Regions from separate parts of the Paenibacillus sp. GM1FR genome, predicted to be linked through region 1. Evidence: riboswitches for the same ligand, from Rfam matches in the RefSeq annotation. Region 1 holds a riboswitch; the other holds the start of a gene.
What was found. Region 1 has a riboswitch for glycine ahead of gcvT (glycine cleavage system aminomethyltransferase GcvT). Riboswitches for the same ligand answer to the same signal wherever they lie in the genome.
Positions count from the first base shown of each region.

Region 1 (8,062 bases):
TGCTGTTCACGTGCTTGCAGTGTGAGTACAAAACCACGCTTGCCGTTGCGATCCGTGGTCTGGCCTACGATTCGGCCAGGAATTCGGCGCATATGAGGCTGGGATACAGCGAAATATCCGCATGTTGGACCGCCGAGTGAAGCGGCGATGCCGAGGGGCTGCGCATCACCTACAACGATGTCGGCACCCAGCTTGCCTGGGGCTTCCAGCAGACCCAGCGATAGCGGGTTGGCACTTACAACGAGCAGGCCCTTGTGCGCATGCACGAGGTCGGCAGCCTGCTTCACATTTTCCACGGCACCAAAGAAGTTCGGACTCTGGATCATGACAGCAGCGGTATCGTCGGATATGGCTGCTTGCAGGGCATCCCAATCAGTGACGCCATCCTTATAACCAATCTCGACAATCTCCAGACGGAGTCCGTGCGCATATGCCTGCAATACCTGACGGGCTTCCGGATGAACGGTACGGGATACGATAAGCTGTTTGCGACGTGTTGCTGCTGCGGCGAGATTACCGGCTTCCGCAAAAGCTGTTGCGCCGTCATACATGCTGGCATTGGCTACAGCCATACCGGTTAATTCACAGATGTAGGATTGAAATTCGAAAATGGCCTGTAGTTCACCTTGGCTGATCTCAGGCTGATAAGGTGTGTAGGCAGTGTAAAACTCGGAACGGGAAATGACATGATTGATGACGGAAGGAACATGATGATCATATATGCCTGCGCCGAGGAAGCTGGCGTGTGTTTCAAAATTGGCGTTGGCGCCGGCTTGTTTGGACATGTGACGTGTCAGCGCATATTCATCAAGTTTGGAGGATACGGGCAGCTCGCCCTGATAACGGATCTCCTGCGGAATGTCCTGAAACAGATCCTCCAGCGTATCCACACCGATGGTTGCGAGCATGGCGCTCTGATCTTGCTCAGTCATGGGAATATAACGGTGCTTGCTCATGCTTGATCAGCTCCTTGAGTAGGTGTCTTCGACGTACGTGTCCGTTTATGAAAAGGGGTCTTCGCGACCTCGGCTTTTAGTTTCTTGCCGCGGATCTCAATCTCAAGCGGGGTTCCCAGCGCAGCGTATTTGCTGTCGATGAGGGCAAGCCCCAGATTACGCTTCAATGTAGGTGATTGCGTGCCTGTTGTCACTTCACCAATCTGTACGCCTTCGGCGTAAATCGGATAGTGGGGGCGGGGAATACCGCGCTCCAACACTTCGATGCCGACCAGTTTGCGGGCGGGCCCGTTAGTTTTTTGCTGTAACAAGGCTTCGTGTCCTATAAAAGGTCCGGCATTCAGCTTCACAAACATGCCAACGCCAGCTTCGAGTGGAGAGATAGTTGCCGACAATTCCTGTCCATACAGAGGGAGCTTTGCTTCAAAGCGCAGTGTATCCCGAGCACCGAGGCCTGTCGGTACAAGTCCGTGACCTTCACCGGCTTGCATTAATCCATTCCAGACCACAGCAGCCTGGTCCGCAGGAACATATAGTTCAAAGCCATCTTCACCGGTATATCCGGTACGGGACAACAGTAATTTTACTCCACATACTTCAGCATCCTGCACAAAACGAAACGGTTCAATCGAGCTTACATCCGTATCTGTAACTTTCCCGATAATGTCTACAGCCAGTGGACCTTGCAAGGCGAGCAGCGCCGTTTGCTCCGAATCGTTGGTCATACTTACGCCGGGGATCAAGTGCTCTTGCAGCCACGCCCAATCCTTGTCGATGTTGGAGGCGTTAACCACAAGCATATAATGCTGATCTTCCAGCTTATACACGAGCAGATCATCCACCACACCGCCATTTGGATAACACATCAGGGTGTACTGGGCTTGACCGGGAACCAGCGTGGTCACATCATTGGTCATCATTTGTTGCAAAAAAACTTCAGCCTGCTCACCCTGTACTGTGAATTCGCCCATATGGGATACATCGAACAGTCCCGCGCGCTCGCGTACTGCTTCATGTTCTTTCTGGATTCCGCTAAATTGTACCGGAAGCTCCCAGCCTCCAAAATCAATGCACCGTACGCCTTCGTATTGCTGATACAGTGGGAAGAGTGGTGTTCTAAGCAAATCGGACATCAAATCACCTCGTCATGGGCCGTCAGCCGGCCGGATATACAATCGTGGATCAATGAACCAGGGTGTTTTTAAATTTTCAGCTAGATATTTTCATCACATAAGTATGGTAAGGGCAGCTATGGCAGCGCCGTTCTACATCCTGTTTTTCGTTTTTTGGGAAAAAGGAAAAGGACAGGCCAAAGAATCGGCATGCCAAGTAGCACGCTGTATTCTAAGGCTCTGTCCCTTGTACCTGAGAGTTACCCCGCTGCGTTGCGCAGCAGGTTTCCCCTTGGGTGATCATAACGCCCGCACAGGGCGAATAGATGCTCTCCAGAGTTGCGTCCCGTAAAAGTCCTTTTGCCTGAGAGATTCACCCCCGCTTATCGGTGGTTTACTCCTTCGGCGTTACCTCATGTACATCCCGAATCGGGTGTCACGGGTAATCTCTCCCTTTACATTCATCCGCGGGTATAACATAGTCCAATAAACACATTTACTCCTCTCATTAAAACGTGAATCCACTACTGATGTCAAGAACGATATCATAGATAATTATTTAAAACCGAATATTTAATTTAGTTTTTATTTTATTGTTCGTGTATTTAAAAAGACTACGCTTACTATTCTAATATTCACCAGTATATGAAGAAAGAGTGTAATCCGGTTACAGGATTTAGAGGTGTTCAGCAAATAAATTGTGAGGTATCTTGACATTTGATTCAAAAATGTCATACGCTATGTTCTGGGAAAAAGGTTAAGGTCAAAGAACGCATGTACTCATTAATGAAAAGCGAGGCGGATATCGATGAGCGAATTGAAAAGTGATTTCCTGTACAGTGAAGAGCACGAATGGGTGCAAACCGTAGGGGAGGATACTGTACGTATTGGCATTACCGAGTTCGCGCAGCATCAGCTGGGTGACATTGTGTTTGTGGAATTGCCTGACCTTGAAACCAATGTAAAAGCAGAGGACATCATTGGAACGATCGAATCGGTCAAAACGGTTTCGGACTTGTTCTCTCCCGTCACAGGTTCAATTACTGCAGTCAATGATTCGTTGCAGGACTCCCCTGAACTTGTGAACAGCTCTCCTTACGAGGAAGGCTGGATGATTGAGATCCGTGTTGAGGGAGATCTGACAGCAGCATTGTCTACATTGATGAATGCAGACGCGTATCGGAAACATACGGAAGAATAGTATCAACGAACTTGTACTTATTAACATATATTTTATAATTAAATGATATGAGCTTCATATTGTTTCGACCTGTGTGAGCCGGATGCTTGCACAGGTTTTTTGTGCTTTCCAAGAATGGTTTTGAATGTGGATTGAAGCAGATTGTGGATGTAAATCACCTGATTGGACCAAGCTATAGTTTAGAAAATGATTCTGGAAATGACAAAAGTCATAGGCAAGAAAATCCTTGTGTACCAATGGGTTCAGCCATTATGCATCAAGTAAAACGATTACATAACCTAATGTTGTCATCATTGTTCATGACGAAAGTACGCTTTCATTTCATTGAACAGGAGAGCATTCTCGCTTAGGATTACAGCAGGGGAGAAATGATACCCCTTTCATAAATCATAATCACTTGATCCAAGGAGGATAATACAATGAGTAATTTGGACCAATCGTCCAATTCCAAAGGTGGGCTACGGGTTGGTGTTCAGCGTTTTGGCCGATTCCTGAGTGGTATGGTCATGCCAAATATGGGAGCGTTCATCGCCTGGGGATTAATTACGGCTCTGTTCATTCCAACAGGCTGGTTCCCTAACGAGACACTTGCACAGCTAGTTGATCCGATGATCAAATATTTGCTGCCACTGTTAATTGGTTACACCGGGGGTACGATGGTGCATGGTCAGCGTGGTGGTGTCGTGGGTGCCATTATGACCATCGGGGTCATCGTGGGTAGTGATATTCCGATGTTCCTCGGTGCCATGATTGCCGGACCACTGGCAGCATGGATTATCAAAAAGTTCGATAAATCCATTGAAGGTAAAATTAGAGCCGGATTTGAAATGCTGGTTAACAACTTCTCAGCTGGTATTATTGGCGGGATCTTGGGGATTTTTGCGCTACTGGGCATCGGGCCTGCTGTAGAAGCGATTAGCAAAGTATTATCTGCCGGTGTACAGGGCTTAATGAATCTTGGTTTGCTGCCGCTGGTCAACCTAATCATTGAACCAGGTAAAGTATTGTTCCTGAACAATGCAATCAACCACGGGATTCTTACACCAATTGCAACAGATCAAGCGAGAGAATTAGGGAAATCCGTATTATACATGCTTGAATCAAACCCGGGTCCGGGACTTGGTATCTTACTTGCTTACTGTTTCTTCGGACGCGGAATGGCCAAATCTTCTGCACCGGGTGCCGTAATCATTCATTTCTTCGGGGGAATTCATGAGATCTACTTCCCTTACATTCTGATGAGACCGATTCTGATTCTTGCTGCAATTGCGGGTGGCGTCGCAGGTACATTAACATTCATGCTCACCGGAGCAGGACTTGTTTCAGCACCATCACCGGGTAGTATTATCGCGTATTTCTTCTTAACACCAAAAGGTGGATACCTGCCGATGTTCGCAGGGGTGCTTGTAGCAGCCGTCGTTTCTTTCCTGGTTGCAGCAGTTTTGCTGAAAACGGGTAAACAAAAGGACGAAGATCTAGAGTCCGCATCCAGTCGGATGAAAGACATGAAGAGTCAAGGAACCGTGCCAAACGCTGGTATTACGGCTAATCAACGTGAAGCAGACAGAGCCGCAGATATGGCTTCTTCTACCGTCAAAACAGACGTGAAGAAAATTGTCTTCTCCTGTGATGCAGGCATGGGGTCAAGTGCCATGGGTGCTTCCATTCTACGCAAGAAGATGAAGGCAGAGGGGATTGACGTTACGGTGACCAATACGGCTATCAGTGATATCCCGCCGGATGCAGACGTGGTGATCACACAACAAGTATTGACCGATCGTGCCCGCTCCGTTGCGCCGAACGCAGAACATATATCCATCGACAACTTCCTAAAAAGCCCGGAATACGATGCGCTCGTTGAACGTCTGAAGTAATTGCACGCATTTGTTTTCCCTGAGCCGGAGGCTGAGATATGAGTATTACCAAAAGACAACGTGAAATCGTGGAGTTCCTGCTGGAGCATCCACATGAAGTCACTGCCGGCGAAATCGCCGTTGAAGTAAAGGTCAGTACCCGAACGGTTCACCGGGAGCTGCAAATGATTGAACAATGGCTTGAACCTTTGGGCATGAAGCTGGAAAAAAAATCAGGAACCGGTATCCGAATCGATGCCAGTTCCGATGATCTGGCTGTATTGCGCCAGCAACTAGAGGGTAAAGAATATGTAGAGTTTACGCCAGAAGAGCGTAAGCTCTTCATGCTTTGCATCCTGCTGGATGAACCGGAGCCTGTAAAGTTACTCGCCTTGGCTTCGGATCTGAAAGTGACCGTATCAACCGTAACCACTGATCTGGACGATCTGGAGTCACGGATTCGTCAGGCGGGACTAAAGCTGGTTCGCAGACGTGGATATGGCGTCAAGATTAAAGGAAGTGAGACGATTCATCGCACAGCCATAGCTGCACTTGCTCTCGAATTTTTGGATGAATCCGACCTGTTCGGAAGACAACCTGAACAAGGGGGCTCCATCGTAAACCAAAAATTGTTGGATATGATTGGACATGGTGATGTACTTACGGTCGAAAATGCGTTATGGCAACCAGATATCGAATGGCTGGAGAACATCCCGGAACGCCAATACATGAAGTTGCTGATTCAATTATCCGTAGCGGTTGTACGTATTCGTAAAGGCTTTGGCATTGGCCGTATACCTCCCCTGGAGAACAAGGGAGATGAAGTCGCAGAGCAGGATGAGATGAAGGTTCCACCTTATATGGCTTCCCGCTTGTGTGGTGTGTTATCGACCCAGCTGGGGCTGACATTCTCCCAAGATGAGCAAGCTTATTTTCACAGACTATTAGTTGAGACAGAGCAGCGGATTCATTCTTCGCGGCTGTTGCCAATAGACGATTTGATTTTACTGGACAGGGTACATTCACTGATTGATCAGATGCAGGCGAGAACGCATTACGCCTTTCATGAGGATCGTTTGCTTCGTGAAGGTCTGCTTGGTCATATGCAACCTGTCATGGAGCGAATTGAAGGACAACAGATGATTCGTAATCCGCTACTGCAGCAGATTCGTAAGGATTATGATTCACTTTTTGAAGATGTCAAAAAATCTGTAGGGCAAGCTTGGCCAGGCACAGACGTTCCGGATGAGGAAATTGGTTTCTTGGTCATGCATTTTGGGGCTTCCATCGAGAGGTTACGTGCATTGAAACGGGAGATCAGGGCGATCATCGTGTGTACAAGCGGAATTGGATCATCACGTATGCTCTCCAGCCGACTGTCCAAGGAGATTCCCGAGATTCGGATCATGGACAGCGTGTCCTGGTATGAAGCTGCCCGGATGCCTACAGATCAATATGATCTGGTGTTATCCACTGTTGATCTGCCGATGGATGAGCATCAGTATTACAAAGTGAGTCCACTGCTTACGGCAGAAGAGAGCGAACGTCTGCGTCATTTTATCCGAACAACAACATTACAACGACAGCATAATAAACCCCGTGAAGCAGAGGTTCAGACGACAAGTCGTTACTCCGACCCGGATGGACTGGAAGCTATTTTAGTTGAAATCGTCCGAATTATTGGCAAGTTTCAGGTGTATCCGCTGGATAACCAAGATATCGGTTTCTATAAAACCGTATATGCGATGTGCAACGTACTCCATGGATCTGGTGTGCTGAAGGAACCGGGGGAGATCGCAAAACGGTTGGAGGCACGTGAAGCAGTGGGGAGTCAGAAGATTCCCGGTACAAGACTTGCGCTGTTTCATACACGCAGTGAGGGAATCTACAGGCCGTCCATTAGCTTGTTTCAGCTCACTGAGCCACTCCTCTGTACGCCGGATGATCCCGCAGGAGTTACCCATGTCCTCTTGATGCTTGGTCCCCGAGAATTATCCAAGGAAAGCCTGGAGGTTCTCAGTGAGATCAGCGCCCTGTTATTACAGGAAGAAATGATTACATTGCTGGAAAAGGGAATCAGGGATGAACTCATTCATTACCTGTCCCAGGAACTGGTAGGATTTTATCGCAGTAAAACCGAAATTGGAGGTCAACCATTATGAGTATGTTAACAACAGATAAAGTCATCATGAATGCGACGGCTCAGGACAAATACGAAGCGATTCGCATGGCAGGGCAGATTTTGAAGGATGCGGGACATATTACCGCTGATTACATTGAGAAGATGATTGAACGTGAAGAGATTGTCTCGACCTATGTAGGGAACGGTCTGGCTATTCCGCATGGTACAAAGGAGTCCAAAGCTTTCATTTTATCCACAGGTATCTCTGTCATTCAGTATCCACAGGGTGTTGATTTTGGCGAAGAAAAAGCTTATATGGTCATTGGTATCGCGGCTCAAGGCGGGGAACATATGGAGATCTTGACTAGCATCGCGGTGATCTGTGCTGAGGATGAGAATATGGAGGCCCTGCGTCTGGCGAAAACAGCCGAAGAAGTTATTGCTATTCTGGAAAGTGAAATGGAGCTATGAAGGCCTTACACTTTGGCGCAGGTAACATTGGACGCGGGTTTATCGGATTGATTCTCTCCCGTGCAGGGTATGAGGTGATTTTCTCTGACGTGAATCAAACCTTGGTAACAGCTCTCCAGCAACAGGGGCAGTATACGGTAGAACTGGCTAACGAGAGCAAGGATCAGGAGACTGTCACAGGTGTAAATGCAATCGATGGAACCCAGCTGGAGACGGTTGCCCAAACCGTGGTGGAAGCGGATCTGATTACAACCGCAGTGGGTGTAGGAGTACTAAAGCATATTGCACCAGGCATTGCGAAAGGACTTGAGAAAAGACTGAATTTAGGTCCTGCTCAAAACCCGCTT
Region 1 covers NZ_MKZL01000044.1:89,191-97,252, forward strand. The annotation lists gene gcvPA (aminomethyl-transferring glycine dehydrogenase subunit GcvPA) at 1-956, opposite strand, end outside; gene gcvT (glycine cleavage system aminomethyltransferase GcvT) at 953-2,089, opposite strand; glycine riboswitch at 2,307-2,407, opposite strand; glycine riboswitch at 2,411-2,533, opposite strand; gene gcvH (glycine cleavage system protein GcvH) at 2,877-3,269, shown strand; gene PAEAM_RS22920 (PTS mannitol transporter subunit IIBC) at 3,689-5,143, shown strand; gene PAEAM_RS22925 (BglG family transcription antiterminator) at 5,182-7,284, shown strand; gene PAEAM_RS22930 (PTS mannitol transporter subunit IIA) at 7,281-7,715, shown strand; gene PAEAM_RS22935 (mannitol-1-phosphate 5-dehydrogenase) at 7,712-8,062, shown strand, end outside.

Region 2 (8,062 bases), on a different contig from region 1:
GCAAAGCGCTGGCAATACCCAGACGTTGCTTCATCCCAAGGGAATACCCCTTCACTGAACGTTTGGCATCCTTGGTCAGATCTACAATGGACAGCACTTCAGCAATTCTGGATTTTGGTACATTGATGATGCGGCGCAAAGTTTCCAGATTCTCTACTGCGTTCAGATGGCCGTAATAGGACGGGTATTCGACCAAGGAACCCACACGGCGCAAAATATCCATGCGATCCTTGCGGATATCCTTGTCGAAGACACGGATCACACCTTTGGTTGGTTTAATCAAGCCGAGAAGCATGCGAATCGTTGTTGTTTTGCCGGCGCCGTTGGGACCGAGGAAGCCGTAGATATCTCCCTTTTTAATATGCAGATCAAGTTCACGGACCGCTGCACGGTCCCGGTATGTTTTCCATAGATTAGCCGTTTGAATAATATTTTCACTCACTGTATGATCACCTCAGAACTATCGTAACCTTCCAAGGTTAAAGCCAAAGTAGTCTCTAGTTTAAGTTTAGTTTAAAAAAGCTAATTCAGCGGTTTGTTGTTTCCCTGTTTCCCTTACCACTGTAGATATATGTCTGGACACCCGTATCGGAACTTTCTACCCGCTTGCGCAGACCCATCTCACGAATCAACAGGTCTACAATGGATAAGCCTAGACCTGTGCCTTTTGTGTCGGAATTCTGTTGCATTCCCGGACCCCGATCCTGAATAACGATGGCCGTCTCACCCTGAATCTCCTGAGTAGATATACCAATATATTTCCCGTTGGCGGCATGACGGATCACGTTTTGGAACAAATTATCAAGAATACGGCGCATGCCCTGTTCATCCATATGCCAAATCAACGGTTCCTCTGGCAGGTCAATATCAATATCGAATTGCTCTTTCTCCCAGACCGGGTACCAGGCGGCCGCCGTTTCCCTGACGATCCGAAGTATATCTTTCTCTTCCAGCTTCAGTGTATATTTCCCACTTGTGAGCAAATTGTAGGATAACATGTTGTCAATGAGCCCGCCGAGGTCCTCCATCTTTGCTTCCATGCGATGTAATGAACGGTCACCTTGCTCGCTCAGCTCTTCCTTGTGCAAAGCATGCATATGTCCACGAATCACCGTTAGCGGGGTGCGCAGATCATGGGAAAGCCCTGCAATGAGACGTTTGCGCAATTGTTCTTCTTCGCGTTCACGGTGGCGGCTGTCGGACAGTTGATGCACCATCTGATTGAAGGATTCCTCTAGTTGACCAATCTCGTCTGTCCGGCGGATATCTACCGGAAGCGGGAGACCTTCCTTGCCTGTGGTCATCATGGCCGTCTGCAACCGAATAAGTCGTTTGCGAATGCGTGCGAAGAAGAGAATCGACATAATGATAAAGATCAGAAAGATGAGGGTCATTACGATACCAAGATACAAGAGTTCCATCGGCCAGTTACTCTGATTCATTTGCAGAAGTGACCGTGGCACTTCAATGATCATGAATCCCTGTCCTTTGTCCTGCTCAGCTCCGCCAATATATGCAACTACGGTCAGTGGATCGCGAAAAGAAGCTTCTTTCATGAATTGCACCGTATTGTTTACATTCCATAAGGCTGGAATTCGGGTCTCTGCCGTTTGCCCGGAATCCAGTGACCATCTCAATGTCGTGTCTGTCCTGCCATCCGGCGACGTGGATTTCAGAAGCGTTACATCTTCACTACCGAGAATAAAGAGGGTCTCACCGCTCGCTTTCACACGATACATGGAAGCTTTGGGATACGAGCCATGTAATTGCTCCAACCGGGCCTTAATCTCTTCATCCGAAGCACCATCCAGGTTCTTCGCTTCATGTGACCAGAGGTTACTGATCTTAGTAACATCACCGTAAGGCGCGGCGTGGTTCATATTCGTGTCCGTGTTATTCACTACAACAATATATATAACGGATATGATCGGAAGTACAACGGGCACAAATAATACAGCCGCCAAGATCAGGAGGATGTATCTGGACATCAAGGACCGCCCAAAGCGAAGCTTGCGCCGCCCGGATTGCTTTTGCTCCATGCTTCGTTCTCCCTTCATGATCTTCCGTTCTCTGAACAACCGAATCATGGCTTCTTCACACGATATCCCACACCACGGACCGTCTGAATAACTACAGGATTGGCCGGATCAAGCTCCAGCTTTTCGCGTAGATGTCGAATATGTACCATTAAAGTTTTGTCCCCATCCAGATAGGGCTCGTTCCAGACGGCTTCATAGATCTGCTCTTTGGTTCGAATCATGCCCATATGTCGTAGCAGGTAGGCGAAGATGTGGAACTGTTTTCCCGATAAAATAATCTCATCTCCCGTCTCCTCATTGACGATCCGGTTGTCCTTCTCATAGATGGAGAGATGATCCAGCTTCAGGGCTGTATCCGATGAGACCGCTGTTCCTGCCTTACGCAGTTGTACTTCAATCCGGGCAGCCAGTTCATCGGGGTGAAATGGTTTGGTCACATAGTCATCGGCAAAATCAAGACCGTGCAACTTATCGTCAATGGACGTTCTGGCCGAGAGCATGACAATGGGCACGGCGGGATGTTCTTTTTTCAGTCGCTGGCCCACCGTAAATCCATCCAGCCCAGGCAGCATGACATCAAGAATAATGAGTGAACAACCGACAGCAGCCTCCGCTGCACCTTCACCACTGCCGAGCCATACCACCTCATAACCGCGCTCCTCCAGATCGGCTCTGACCCAAGTCGCAATTTCCGTATCGTCTTCAATATATAACAGTTTGGTTTTCATCCGAATATTCGTTTCCTTTCTGCCCCCATTGGGTTAATGATATATCTGAACATCTTCATGATAAAAGCTGTCTATAACATATGGATTCATGTCTTGTTGAAACAATGTTGAAGCCTTTACGTTACCACACATGCTAATTATAGCTTATCCATTACCTTGGGTAACGTCATATCCATCAAGTCTACCAAGTACATACTAGTTCTACACCTGACGGGAGGAAATCATTATGTTGCTGGAAGCTATTTATCATCAACCGAAACGAAACTGGGCCTATGCCTATGACCAAGATACAATCCATCTGCGCCTGCGTGCCAAAAAGAATGATCTGACCGAGGTACATGCCCTGACCGGGGATAAATATGCGTGGGATGCAACCAAAGCGCTGGTTCCCTTAACAAAGTTCACCTCTGACTCCATGTTCGATTACTTCGAGGGTGAGGTGAAACCTCCCTACCACCGACTGAAATACTCTTTTCTGCTCAAAAACGGAGACGAACAGATCTGGATGACCGAGACGGACTTCCAGGAAAAAGAACCGGACGATCCGGGTCGTATGTTCCAGTTCCCTTATATTCATGCTGGAGCTGTATTCACACCCCCTGCATGGGTTAAGGATGCAGTGTTCTATCAGATTTTCCCTGAACGATTCGCCAACGGCAACCCGGATATTAGTCCGGAAAAGGTAGAGCCGTGGGGTGGTGAGCCGACACCTTTCAATTTCTTCGGCGGTGACCTTCAGGGCGTAATCGACCATCTGGATTACATCAGCGATCTTGGCATTAATGCGATCTACTTCACCCCCATCTTTGAAGCCACCACCAATCACAAATACGATACCGAAGACTACCTGCGGGTAGACCGGCACTTTGGTGACGCAGATACCGTGAAACGACTGGTCGAGCTGTGCCATGCACGCGGAATTCGCGTACTTCTGGATGCTGTGTTCAACCATTCCGGGAAGACATTTGCGCCGTTTGTAGATGTACAGAAGAACGGAGAACAATCCAAATATAAGGACTGGTTCCATGTACATGAATACCCGCTGGACGTGAAGGACGGCATTCCTACGTATGAGACCTTCGGATTCGAAGCGCATATGCCAAAGCTGAATACGGAGAATGCTGAGGTTAAGGCCTATCTGCTGGAGGTTGCCGAGTATTGGATCAAGGAAGTAGGTGCGGACGGATGGCGGCTGGATGTGGCAGACGAAGTGGACGATGCATTCTGGCGTGATTTCCGCCGTGTAGTCAAAGCGGCTAATCCGGATGCCTATATTCTGGGCGAAGTATGGAACGAGTCTTCCTCCTGGCTGCAAGGCGACCAGTTCGATGCGTCCATGAACTATCCGTTTACCGATGCCGTGAATGCATTCTTTGTGAAAAATACGATGCACGCCGAACAGTTCGCAAACTCCATCGGGCGACAGTTATCCCGTTATCCGCTTCAGGCCAGCGAAGTGGCGTTTAACTTGCTGGACAGCCACGATACCACGCGGCTGCTCACGCTGTGTGAAGGCGACCAGCGCAAGATGAAGCTGGCTGCGTTATTCCAGTTCAGTTACATGGGTGCTCCGTGCATCTATTACGGAGACGAGATTGGCATGGATGGCGAACATGATCCGGGTTGCCGTAAATGCATGGAATGGGATGAAGCAAAGCAGGACCGAGAGCTGTTCGACTTTTATCAGAAGCTGATCTCCCTGCGTCATGCTCATCCTGCCCTGCGTGCAGAAGGCACCGTTCGTTTCCTGCAGGCTCGTCATGATGGCAGCCAACTGGTATTTGAACGGCAAAATGAGGAGGAACGCATTCTGGTTCTGTTCAATCGATCAGAAGAGACGGCTATTGTCGAGCTGGAGGCTGGTGACGAGGAATGGACCGAGTTATTCGGCGGAAACCATCGTACTGCCAAGGAAGATGGCGTACTCGCCATTGAATTGCCCGCGTATGGATATGCCGTACTGAGTACGGCTGTGAGCCAGAACTAGAGTCATAATACACATTCATCTGAAGTCAAATATAAGTATCCTAACTTCGCTTCATCTGGTAGCATAAAACAAGCGTCCTGCATAACCCGGATTCGGGTTCGCGGACGCTTGTTTTTGTATTTTTGTATTCGCCGTTATACATCATAATGTCACTGATTTATATATCGGTGGTCCCGGTTCAGCTTAAACCTGAGTACCCTTGTCCACTTGAGCATTGTCCGCCCCACTTGTAGTTGTGTCAGAATCCGCTGGTTTCGACTCCTGCTCAGGCTCGGCACGCTTTGCCTTTGGTTTAGCCAGCTTTTGCATCATTTTGCGGCCTGTTGGCGTCTGGGCCAACCCGCCTTGGGCTGTCTCCCGATGGCGGCTCGGCATCGCACTGCCTACTTCCAGCATGACATCGATGACTTCGTCTGACGGAATGGCACTACGCACTCCGGCCAGGGCCATGTCAGCCGCAGCCAGCGCCGTAACTGCACCCAGTCCATTACGGACGATGCACGGGATTTCAACAAGGCCTGCGACCGGATCGCAGATAAGGCCCAGTGTATTTTTTAACGCCAAACCAACGGCATGAACAACCTGTTCCGGTGTACCTCCACGCAGTTCAACCATGGCACCCGCAGCCATGCCAATAGCGGAACCCACTTCCGCCTGACAGCCACCTTCGGCACCGGAGATAAATGAATTGTTGGCAATAACATAACCAATCGCCCCCGCACAGAACAACCCGTTCACCAAATGTTCGTCCGTCCAGCCAAACCGCTCCTGTGAGCTAATAAACACACCCGGGATAATGCCGCAGGAACCGGCTGTTGGTGTTGCCACGATCCGGCCCATGGAGGCATTCACTTCAGATACACACAGGGCATACGCCATGGCAAGTGCGGAAGCATCTCCCGAGCAAGTCTCACCCTTGCGAATGTACTCAGCCATTTTTTTGCCGTCTCCACCTGTTAATCCACTGCGTGATGTCGTATCTTCCGTTAACCCTTTGCGTACCGCTTCCTTCATCACCTGATAATATTCAGACATCTGCTTCACAACATCCGCTTCCGGTGTATTGGTCTCCTGAACCTGCTCCTCGATCATCAGCTGAGCAATGGTTTTGGATTCTGCTGTACAGATCGTATTCAGTTCGTGCAAATGTTTAAACCGCATCCGAATCAACTCCTCTCTTCAAATCAATGACACGAATGTCCAATACATGGTCCAGCTCCCTTAGACGCTTGAGCATATCAGGATTAGGCACACCATCCATTTCCATCGCGGTAAGCGCTTCGCCATCACGGGCTTTCCGGTCCACCTGCATATACCCGATGTTAACCCCGGATGAACTGATCGTGGACGTTACCGATGCAAGCACCCCTGCTTTGTCCGCATGTCGCAGAACAAGTGTTGGAAACTCACCACTAATCTGAACACGAAAATCATTCATCGAATGCACGGATACGCTTCCACCACCAATGGATGCACCGATTAAGGAGCAGGCACGTTCTCCATGCCACAACTCAATTTTGACCGTATTTGGATGAGGAGCAGGTAGGCCACTTGTATAAAACTCAACCTCCATGCCCGCTTCCTCTGCGTATTGCTCTGCATCCGGGATACGCGGATCGTCTGTGACATAATCCAGCAGACCACCGATCAGTGCCAAATCTGTTCCGTGCCCCTGATACGTATCTGCAAATGAACCGTACAGCGTCAGCCGGGCACGATCTGGCGTACATCCCAGCCACTGACGAGCAATTCTTCCTAACCTTGCCGCACCAGCTGTATGTGAACTTGAAGGCCCCGTCATCGATGGACCAATAATTGAGAAAACATCTTTAAATCGCACTTGTAACCCTCCATTATTAATCATGATTCATATTTGTAAAATGTATTCGTCATTTCGATCCAGGAGTTTCACCACAATGTCCCTTATTTAGATATGATGACATCAAAAAAGGACAGAAGAAGGCCTTAGGCCCTCTCTCTGTCCTCGATACCTGAGAGTTTCACGATCAGCAGTGTCTCACGACAAGGGTGAACTGCCTGCGATTACAGACAAGTTCACCGGGCTGACTGATCATATACCCCTTGGGTGGCGCAGTTCGCGCACTCTCCAGAGTTGCGTCCAACGATGGTACATTTACCTGAGAGATTAACCACTGCGCCGGGTGCACAGCAGCTTGCTCCTTCGGTGCCTGAACACTAGCCATTGTGCTCGGCTAATCCAGGTCTCTCCCGCTCGTTATCATCCGCTGTATTTATTTTAATTCGATTCGAATTGGTACATTTCTAAATTTTTGATCAAGTATACCCATAGAGTAATGCACAATATCATATATGTCAACAAAAGTAACGTGTAATTACCATAAGTCCGATGTCTATTTTAACTGAAGCGAATAGCATTAATATTTCTCACTTCCGCTGAGGCACTCGTGACGTTACTAGTTGTCGTAAATTCAATACTTACTGTATATACGTTAGTAGTTGTTGCAGGAGCAGTATCCACGTAGGTGTTGGAAGAAAGAAACCTCAACGTTCCCGAAGCATTACCGGTTCGTGAGAGCTGCAATTGATTAATTAGAACTCCGTTACGTCTCAGGTTAACGTTATATGCGATACTCCAGTTAGACCCTACAACTACCGCTACTTGTGTACTATTATCGATTTTCACGCGTTGACCTGCCACCACGGGTACATTAAGTGTCTGAATGGTCGTTTCACCGGTCAATGGAAGAGCCAATGCCGCTGTCTGACTGTTAGCAAACAAGGAAGAATCCGCAGGGGCAGAAGCTGCTGTCGATCCAGTAGCTCCTGTTGCGCCAGTGGCTCCGGTCGTTCCCGTTGCTCCCGTTACACCAGCCGTCCCGGTTGTTCCCGTCGCACCTGTCGCACCTGTAGCCCCAGTGACTCCGGTCGCTCCCGTTGCTCCCGTTACACCAGCCGTCCCGGTTGTTCCGGTTACGCCTGTTGCACCTGTAACCCCTGTGACTCCGGTCGCTCCCGTTGCTCCCGTTACACCAGCCGTCCCGGTTGTTCCGGTTACGCCTGTGGCACCTGTAACCCCTGTGACTCCGGTCGCTCCCGTTGCTCCCGTTACTCCGGACGTCCCGGTTGTTCCGGTTACGCCTGTGGCACCTGTAACCCCTGTGACTCCGGTCGCTCCCGTTGCTCCCGTTACTCCGGACGTCCCGGTTGTTCCGGTTACGCCTGTCGCACCTGTAACCCCAGTGACTCCGGTCGCTCCCGTTGCTCCCGTTACACCAGCCGTCCCGGTTGTTCCGGTTACGCCTGTCGCACCTGTAACCCCTGTGACT
Region 2 covers NZ_MKZL01000027.1:70-8,131, reverse strand. The annotation lists gene PAEAM_RS19180 (ABC transporter ATP-binding protein) at 1-442, opposite strand, end outside; gene PAEAM_RS19175 (HAMP domain-containing sensor histidine kinase) at 528-2,057, opposite strand; gene PAEAM_RS19170 (response regulator transcription factor) at 2,084-2,767, opposite strand; gene PAEAM_RS19165 (alpha-glycosidase) at 2,994-4,754, shown strand; gene sdaAA (L-serine ammonia-lyase, iron-sulfur-dependent, subunit alpha) at 4,938-5,915, opposite strand; gene sdaAB (L-serine ammonia-lyase, iron-sulfur-dependent subunit beta) at 5,905-6,594, opposite strand; glycine riboswitch at 6,731-6,867, opposite strand; glycine riboswitch at 6,872-6,996, opposite strand; partial or broken gene PAEAM_RS19150 (collagen-like triple helix repeat-containing protein) at 7,132-8,062, opposite strand, start outside.
Region 2: another riboswitch for glycine. It lies ahead of sdaAB (L-serine ammonia-lyase, iron-sulfur-dependent subunit beta); the one in region 1 lies ahead of gcvT (glycine cleavage system aminomethyltransferase GcvT).